DNA from 3 places in the Bacillus sp. C-3-6 genome. Region 3 is predicted to be linked to each of the others. Evidence: riboswitches for the same ligand, from Rfam matches in the RefSeq annotation. Region 3 holds a riboswitch; each other region holds the start of a gene.
The links. A riboswitch is a leader RNA that binds a small molecule or an ion and turns the genes downstream of it on or off. The one in region 3 is predicted to bind lysine.
Positions count from the first base shown of each region.

Region 1: it holds a riboswitch for lysine, as region 3 does, so the genes downstream of both, ACW0JX_RS08945 (aspartate kinase) here and ACW0JX_RS04525 (amino acid permease) in region 3, are expected to answer to the same signal.
Region 2: it holds a riboswitch for lysine, as region 3 does, so the genes downstream of both, ACW0JX_RS14970 (amino acid permease) here and ACW0JX_RS04525 (amino acid permease) in region 3, are expected to answer to the same signal.

Region 1 is NZ_CM137247.1:1,720,691-1,723,981, reverse strand. Features, by position in the region: gene ACW0JX_RS08950 (DoxX-like family protein) at 1-702, opposite strand, end outside; lysine riboswitch at 894-1,080, shown strand; gene ACW0JX_RS08945 (aspartate kinase) at 1,283-2,512, shown strand; gene ACW0JX_RS08940 (VOC family protein) at 2,741-3,193, shown strand.
Region 2 is NZ_CM137247.1:2,901,470-2,904,760, forward strand. Features, by position in the region: gene ACW0JX_RS14960 (sulfite exporter TauE/SafE family protein) at 1-470, shown strand, start outside; gene ACW0JX_RS14965 (GNAT family N-acetyltransferase) at 507-956, opposite strand; lysine riboswitch at 1,277-1,470, shown strand; gene ACW0JX_RS14970 (amino acid permease) at 1,583-3,049, shown strand; gene ACW0JX_RS14975 (iron-sulfur cluster biosynthesis family protein) at 3,163-3,291, shown strand, end outside.
Region 3 is NZ_CM137247.1:879,614-882,904, forward strand. Features, by position in the region: gene ACW0JX_RS04520 (ABC transporter permease) at 1-333, opposite strand, end outside; gene ACW0JX_RS04525 (amino acid permease) at 394-1,818, opposite strand; lysine riboswitch at 1,965-2,146, opposite strand; gene racE (glutamate racemase) at 2,348-3,178, shown strand; gene ACW0JX_RS04535 (DUF3626 domain-containing protein) at 3,291-3,291, shown strand, end outside.

The DNA.
Region 1 (3,291 bases), 840 kb from region 3:
TGGCAACAGCCATACAACACCGAAAATTATTTCTAACACCCCAATTATTTTAAGTATATATACACTATTTTCATTTGAACCGATTAATACAGAAAGCATCTTTACTTCTTCTAAATGAGTAAAAAGTAGTTTTGGCACTATCCCTTGATATATCCATACAAAAGCAAATAAAAAACATACGAGCCAATACGTCATTGTTCTTCTAATTAGTAACCTAGGATGAAGCCCCTTTTCTAACCATAATTTTAAGGCATCAAAACTCCAAGCAGTCGCCCAACCTAATAACGGACGAAAAATATAGGAATCTATCACATTTCCTATACGACCAAATCTTGTATCATAATCATATTGTGTCTCAAAATGGATGTATTCTTTATTCGGCGTATACTTCCAATAACCACGTCCTATTTTAATAAGAGATAATGTATTATCCGTCCAAAATTTTAAAGAAGAAATTCTTTCACCAGTTTCTTTTCTTATTTCACCTATTGATTCCCCTTCTCCAGCTATTTCAAGCCCAAATCCAATCTTTGTTTTATACAAAAACTTCTGTGGTTCTCCTTCTTTTTTCTCTAAATACGAAATTTCAGTAAAGCGAGCATCCCACTCTGTATGTATATCTGGTTCTTGCGTATATTCCCATAATTTTCCCATCGTCGTGTTCATTTTTGTCGCAACATAAATAGGCTGTTTCCTTTTCATTCTCCCACCTCCTATGCACTATAAGTTTAATGTACATGCAATGAATTTATTTTGCTACATTTTTCACAAACTCCCTCAGAAAAAGAAAGAATTTTTAAAATATATACAAAACACTTGATTCCCCGAAAAATTTAAATTATTATAAAACAAATGTTACCAACAACTTCATAAATCAAACACTCTCGCCTAAAACGTGAGATAGAGGTTGCGATACTTATGAGTATTCTAATGGAGACACAGAGATGTCTATGAACTTAGATGAAAGGAAGTATTGCCGAAATTGATAAGTTTCTCTGCATTTATCAATTGGGGCTGTTTTCGAATAGAAACAGAACTGTCATATGTACAGACGTGTACGTATGAAGAGCTATCTACAAAAAAGAGATATCATTTTTTATGATATTCCTTTTTTGGCGGTTTTTTTATTAGCTCCGTTTTCTGTTTCCCTTTTCCTGTAACAGCACCATCCTCACTTATTTGAGATGGTGTTTTTTGTTTGTCTTTCTGGTAACTACAGGAGTATTGGGATTTATATATTTCCTAATCTATTCTTAAAAATAGACGAAAGAAGGAATTTGTAATGGAAACAACTGTTCAAAAATTTGGTGGCACTTCTGTCGGAAGCGTCGAGCGCATTCAACATGTAGCAAATTTAATTATTGAAGAATATGAACGAGGTCATAGCGTTGTCTCTGTCGTTTCAGCAATGGGAAAAAGCACGGATGAACTTGTCGCACTCGCTAACGTTATTACAGAAAATCCAAGTAAACGTGAAATGGATATGCTTCTATCTACAGGAGAACAAGTAACTATTTCATTATTAACAATGGCACTGCAAGCAAAAGGCTATCGTGCAATTTCATTAACAGGGTGGCAAGCTGGTCTTACGACAGAATCTGTACATAGTAGTGCACGGATTACTGACATTCATACAGATCGTATTCAATCTTATCTTGCTGAAGGCACAATTGTTATCGTAGCTGGTTTCCAAGGTATAAGTGTAGAAAATGAAATTACAACGCTTGGCCGTGGTGGCTCTGATACGACTGCTGTCGCACTAGCCGCTGCACTTAAAGCAAAAAAATGTGATATTTATACGGATGTGACAGGCGTATATACAACGGACCCACGAGTTGTAAAAGACGCTTACAAATTAGACGAAATTTCTTATGACGAAATGTTAGAGCTTGCTAATCTCGGTGCTGGCGTATTACACCCGCGCGCTGTTGAGTTTGCTAAAAATCATAACGTAGTTTTAGAAGTTCGCTCAAGTATGGAACAAGAAAACGGAACAATTGTAAAAGGAGAATGTAACATGGAACAACAATCAATCGTTAAAGGTATTGCATTTGAGGATAACATTACACGTGTCACAATTAAAGGACTAGAACAAGGCTCGCTTTCAACAGTTTTCTCTACATTAGCAGCAGCACACATTAATGTAGATATCATCATTCAAAGTATTACAAATGAAGGAACTGTACATCTCTCTTTCTCCATTCACTCGAATGATTTAAGAGAAACTTTAAAAGTTTTGGAACAAAATCAAGAAACTCTCCACTACGAATCTGTAGAACATGAAAATCACTTAGCAAAAGTATCAATCGTAGGATCTGGCATGGTATCTAACCCTGGTGTCGCTGCAAATATGTTTACTACTTTAAAAGAAGAAGATATTCATATTAAAATGGTAAGTACATCAGAAATTAAAGTGTCTGTCGTTATTGACCGCCTTCATTTAGTAACAGGGGTTGAGGCGCTACATCAATCATTTATGGCGAAAATTGGGCCTTTAGTACAAATGAGCTAATTTGATATGCTCAGTAACACTTATAAAAAAATCATATTAATCTACTTCCTTCCTATTAAATAAAAGCTGTTCGTTAACAAGATGCTATATGACATATAAAAAAACACCTTGTCACATTTTCCTATACTATGACAAGGTGTTTTTGACTGAAAGGAATTTGTAACTACTTAGTAGTATAATTATGAGGATGATTAAATAATAAATTTTTATACATAAGGAGATAAGACTATGGCAAAAAACAAATTACTACGAATGGACAATGTCAGCATCGTTGTAGAATCCCTTGATGACGCAATCTCTTTCTTTGAGGAGATTGGCTTGAATCTCGAAGGTCGAGCCAATGTCGAAGGTGAATGGGCTGGTCGCGTAACTGGACTCGGTTCTCAGTGCGTAGAGATTGCTATGATGGTCACTCCAGATGGCCACAGCCGAATTGAACTTTCGCGATTTCTCACCCCTCCTACTATAGCAGATCACCGAAAAGCTCCTGTAAACGCCCTCGGTTATCTACGCGTCATGTTCACCGTTCAAGATATTGACGAAATGGTATCCAGACTCACTAAGCATGGTGCAGAGCTCGTTAGCGAAGTAGTTCAGTACGAGAACTCGTATCGTCTCTGCTACATTCGTGGAGTCGAAGGAATTTTAATCGGTTTAGCGGAAGAACTCGGTAATAAATAAGCAAGTGACGTTTTATAAAAAGGCACTATCATTGAATAAAACGTAGACTCTTAAGCGATTTTATTATTATATTTTGAACCCCGTCCTAGCTTTAGAAC
Region 2 (3,291 bases), 2.0 Mb from region 3:
TCGTTGATTCAACTGGTGGCGGTGGTTGGGGGCCGATTACGACCCCCGTTCTTCTAGCAAGAGGAAATGAAGCTAGAAAAGTTATTGGATCTGTAGATACGAGTGAATTTCCTGTTTCACTTGCTGCAACAATTGGCTTCTTCATCTCACTTGGCTGGGAACAAGTAAGCTGGGTTTGGGTATTTTCTCTCATGCTCGGTGGTATCGTAGCGGCACCAATCGCGGCATGGCTAGTTCGCATCGTTCCTTCTCATTTACTTGGCGTATTAGTTGGTGGTCTTATTATCTTTACAAACATTCGTACACTGCTTACTACATTTAAAGTGGATCCAACTATTATTTCACTTTCTTACGTTGCAGTTGGTCTTGTCGTTATTATTTCTATTTTCATTGCTGTTCGTAATCATTCCAATCGTCCTAATACGTCAACGGCTGAGTATCCGAATGATCAGAAGCAAATGCTACCATAACTATAAGAAATACCGCCCAATTTAGAGCGGTATTTTTTATTTTTCTATTTTCCAATTAATCATCGTTTCTGTAGCATTTACTCTCTTCATATGTAACTTTTCTAAAACACGCATCGAACTATAATTATCTAGAAGTGTCTCTGCAATTATTGTTTCTACCTCACCTGTTTTGAAAGCCCAATCGATTAGTTCTTTTACAGCTTCTGTTGCATAGCCCTGATTCCAATATTTCTCAATGAATCCATAGCCAATTTCTACTGTTTGATCCTCGTTTGGTTTCCCTTTAAACCCAATATCACCTAAAATGCTATCATCTTCTTTTCGAAGAACATACCACGCCCCCCATGGCAATAAAGTTGCATCTTGTTTTACATTCTTTACATGCCCTACAATATGCGGGCCGCTATTGTATCCTTGCTCGTTAGCGACTTGAATCCTCTCTTCTGTACACGGCACTATATAGAGCCTTTCTGTTTCTAATTTCATTTTGATTTCCCCTTTTTGCTTAAACGTTACTCTAATTATAACAAATAATATGGCTTTATTATGAATGTCGAATTATATTTTTCTGAATTTTCTTTTAATTTAGAGGGTTTTTCAATATTTTTTGCGAAACATTTGTATAACAATTTTTTCTTTGCTTATTGCTACATAATAGTAGGTTCGGGTGGAGTTTTGCAAGCGTTTCCTATACAATAACCGATATTTTTTGACTTTTCCTAACAAAATATCTTGCAATATATTCAGAAAGTCATTACAATTGCCATATATTAAAAATCTTAGCAATATATAAATCCTCATCAATCCGATGAGGTAGAGGTTGCGACTTTTAATAGTAAAACGGACGAGACACAGAGAATGTCAGCTGACTCCGTTTGAAAGGAAAAGTTGCCGAAGTTTATATTTCTTCTCTGGAAATATGAGCTGGGGCTGTCTCCGAAAGGAACAGAACTGTCACGTTTACAAAATTACCGTGTAAACGTGGGGTGCTATCTTAACGGAAGGGTATGATGGGGTGGTTATTTGTGAAACGTTCCGCCAAATTCCTTTGGCGGTTTTTTGTATTTTTCTCCCCCGCTCCTTCCTAACCTACAAGAAAAGGAGTGTTGAACATGAATAGCGCAACAAATCAATCTACCTCTAAAACGCAAACTACACAAGGACAAGGTGAATTAAAACGCGGATTAAAATCTCGTCACCTTACGATGATTTCTCTCGGTGGTACAATTGGTACCGGACTATTTCTTGCCAGCGGTGGTGTCATCCATACAGCTGGACCTGGTGGCGCATTAATTGCATACGCCGCAATTGGAATTATGGTTTATTTTTTAATGACAAGCTTAGCTGAACTTGCAGCTTACATGCCTGTTACTGGATCTTTTAGCACGTATGCAACAAAATTTGTTGATCCATCACTTGGCTTTGCACTTGGATGGAACTATTGGTATAACTGGGCAATTACGATTGCTGCTGAACTTGCAGCCGTAACATTAATTATGAAATTTTGGTTCCCAGATACCCCTTCTCTTATTTGGAGCGGATTATGTTTAGCTATTATTTTCCTTTTAAACTATTTATCTGTTAAAGGGTTTGGTGAATCTGAATATTGGTTCGCACTTATTAAAGTAGTTACAATTATTATCTTTTTAATTGTTGGTTTCATGATGATTTTTGGAATTATGGGCGGTGAAACGGTTGGATTTAAAAACTTCACTGTTGCAGATGCACCATTTAACGGCGGTATCATGGCAATTATCGGTGTGTTTATGGCAGCTGGTTTCTCATTCCAAGGTACTGAACTATTAGGAGTAGCTGCTGGTGAAACGTCTGATCCAGAACGTAATATCCCAAAAGCAATTCGTTCAATCTTTTGGCGTATTCTTTTATTCTATATCCTTGCGATTCTCGTTATCGGTTTATTAATTCCTTATACAACTGAAAGCCTTGCTGCAAGTGATGTTACAGTAAGTCCGTTTACACTTATTTTTGAAAAAGCGGGCGTTGCCTTTGCTGCTTCTGTTATGAACGCTGTTATTTTAACTGCTGTACTATCTGCTGGTAACTCTGGTATGTATGCATCAACTCGTATGCTTTGGGATTTAGCACGCCAAGGAAAAGCACCAAAGTTTCTTGGTAAATTAGATAGCCGCGGTGTACCTGTTAACGCGTTAATCGTAACGTCAATTGTTGGTAGTATTGCTTTCATTGCTTCTTTATTCGGTGATGGTGTTGTATACATTTGGTTATTAAACGCATCCGGAATGTCTGGTTTTATCGCATGGGTTGGAATTGCAATTAGTCATTACCGTTTCCGTAAAGCATATATCGCACAAGGAAAAGATTTAAATGACTTACCATATAGAGCAAAATGGTTCCCATTCGGTCCAATCTTCGCATTTACACTTTGTATCATCGTAATTTTAGGACAAAACTACGGCGCATTTATGGGTGAAGCAATTGATTGGAACGGTGTACTCGTTTCTTACATCGGTTTACCACTCTTCTTAGTACTATGGTTAGGTTATAAATTTACGAAAAAAACAAAAGTGATTCCACTTGATAAATGTGAACTAAAATAAAGTGAAACGAGCAAACAAATTTGTTTGCTCGTTTTTTGTTGCAAACCTCTTTACTTCCCTATTGCTCCTGTTTTTGCAATAATAAAGGAAATATAAATAAAGGTTGGGATATAATGAACATTCGCATTACTGATGAAGCGAAAGCAGCTATACATAGATTAGAACGTGAAGATAAAAAAATCGTTCGCATTAGAGGAACAATGACGAACTCTTGTAGTATTTTCGTTGATGTCGATTTAATT
Region 3 (3,291 bases):
TGGGAAAAGCTGAATGATGTAATTGTATAGAAGAGATTTTTTGAAATAAGATGTTAACTTCTCTTCTAGTGCTAGTAAATAGACAGCATCAGGTTTTTGAATAAATGTACGGATAGGGCATCTCGTTATAATGAATGTAAGTACAATCGTTATAATTATTAAAGATATTCCTTTAGAAGGAGATGCTTTTAGAAACTGAGCATAATAATATGCACCAACGCATGAAATAAAGATAAAGCTATATAGTAAACCGTTAATCATACGTGCAAAGTATGTAATGATATTTTGAATATGTTGTTGGAAGCGACTGCTCCATAGCGATTCGATTGACATGTTTTTCACCTCTTTGTTCTATTATATATGTTTTACAAAAGAAAAAACGAGCAAATTGCGTTATGCAACTTGCCCGTTTTTCTTTTCGTTATTTTTTTTCTGATCACGATTCATTAATGGATAGAAAGCAAATCCGATTACGAATAAACCAATTCCGAGAAGGAACGTTTTTATATCGGATGCGCCGGTTTTAATAACCCATAGTGCGTAGCAAAGTGCGATAACTGCGACTATGCCATCTGTAATTCTTGCCCGCATTTCATTTTTATATGTTTCACCAGTTGCGACTAGTTTTAACTGGAAGATTGGTGAAACGAGATATGGAATGAGGTAGGCCAGTGTTGATACGGTAATAACGAATGTATAAGCTTCCGCAATGGTTCCTGATAATGTTGAGAATAGGAACACTTGCGACATAATGTTTGTTAATCGTAATGAGTAAATTGGACTTCCTTTTTTATTTGTTTTCGTGAAGAAGGAAGGGAAGAAACCTTCTTTTGCTGCTTGATATGGTACTTCTGAGCTTAATAAAATCCAGCCTAAGATAGAACCGAACAGGGAAGTAAGAGCAAGTAATGCCATCAGTTTCCCGCCGCCATGACCCATTGCAGCGTTTAATGCATCTGCTAATGGACGTTCAGAAGCTTGTAATTTATCAACGTGAAGTACACCCATTGTTAAAATTGTAATTCCTAAGTAAATCGCAACTGTAATAAGTAATCCCGCAACTGTTGCACGTTTTACCGTTTTTGGAGAAACAGCACGGTTTGATAAAAGAACGGCTGATTCAATTCCGATAAACGCCCAAAGCGTTGTAAGAGCAGCTAAATTTACTTGTGAAAGAAGACCGTGTGATGCACCTGATTTATCAATCATCGGTGTGTACCATTGTCCAAATTTAGAAGCTTCGAATGCAAATAACGTAACGACGATGAATAAAAGGAATCCAGTTACTTTCGTTGTTGTTGCTAAGAAGTTTAGTTTTCCAGCTCCGCTTACACCATTTGTTAATATAATATGAGTTCCCCAAAGTAAGATGGAACAAATCATAAATGTAATTAGTTTTCCGACTTCTATGTTAAAAGAACCGATTGAAAATAGTAGTCGCGTATCTTTCATAATTGGGAAGAAGAGTGATAAATATCCCGCAAATGATGTAATGATGGCAACGTTACTTGCCCAGTTTGCAACCCAATATCCCCATACCATACTGAATCCAGCCATTTTTTTCTTTTTTGGTGTTGAGAATAAAGCATATGCATGACTTTGTGGTCCTGTCGTTAAATCAGGACGACGAATTGCTAAATTACCGAAAACAAGAGCTAGCATTAAAACACCAAACCCTGTTGTTAACCAAGCTAAAGTGACACCGAGTGGGCTTGCTGTTTGTGCCAACGTACTTGGCACCATGAAAATACCAGCGCCAACCATGTTACCGACAACGAAAGCTGTTAGTACCCAAAAGCCCCATTTTTTTTGTTGCATAGAAAATACCTCCAAAGTTAGTATAACCAAGTCAAGCGAGGAGATATGTATGTCTTCTTAGTAGAGAAGAGAAGTCCCAAACAAAACAAAAAAAGCACGTAATCTGCCGCTACATGCTTTCTATCTTATAAGAAACCCACGACATACCTCTCGATAGCTCTCCACAAACGAAACGTTTGTGACAGTTCTGCACTTATTAAATGCAGACCCAGCAAGCGTGCATGGTGGACACGACTTACTTCGGCAACCATTCCTTTCTCATTCCTTCATCAATGCCACTACATCTCCTGAAATGATACTCTTAATGATTGCAACCTCTACCTCACCGAGATACGAATGAGGATTTAAATATTAAATTAACGTCTTTAAGAGTAACAAATGTATTTTTATACGTCAATGGATATAGTAATAATCAGATTATAGAGAAGAGTTTGTGATTAAAAGTAAGAGGGATTGTTATGTGATATTTGAATTTTCGTAATATAATACATGTTATTGGCGCTAGATGATTGAAAAGGGGATGAAATAAATGTCTGTATGTCATAAACATTCAGTAATAGGTGTGTTAGATTCGGGAGTTGGGGGATTAACAGTTGCGAGCGAAATTATAAGACAATTGCCTAAAGAAAGCATTTATTATATTGGTGATAATAAGCGTTGCCCGTATGGGCCAAGAAGTGTAGAGGAGGTGCAATCTTTCGTATTTGAAATGGTTGAGTTCCTCAAACAGTTTCCATTAAAAGCGCTAGTCGTAGCATGTAATACTGCTGCAGCTGCTGCATTGACTGCGCTGCAAGAAGCACTTTCCATTCCAGTTATTGGCGTTATACATCCAGGAGCAAGAGCGGCAATTAAAGTAACAAAGAAAGAGAAAATCGGAGTAATTGGAACTGTAGGTACGATAAAATCTAATATGTATGAAAAAGCATTACATGAGCTTGATACATATTTGGAAGTGTATAGTCATGCGTGTCCGACTTTAGCTACAGTTGTAGAAAATCGATTAGAAGATATAGCATATGTCACGCAGCAAGTGAAACAAGCTTTACTTCCATTAACGAAAGAAGATATAGATACGTTAATTCTTGGATGTACGCATTATCCACTTTTAGAGTCCTATATTAAAAAGGAACTAGGAGAGGCTGTAACGATTATTAGTTCTGCAGAAGAAACAGCGATAGAGTTAAGTACCATTTTACAGCACAAAGGAATTTTGTCTGACAATCTGAATCCGAAGCATCGTTTTTTTACAACGGGATCTGTTTTATCATTTGAACATATTGCTGAGCGATGGCTAGGATATCACATTTCTGTAGAATGTGTGGATTTACCCGTAAAGAATGCTCGTATCTGTAATTAGACTGTATTAAAGTACTTTTTGTTCAATAAATTAGGTTAGTTGCATAAGAAGGAAAAAATGCACTTTTAATTGAAATGATTAAGGTCATTTTAATTAAAGGAGAGGTTTGATTA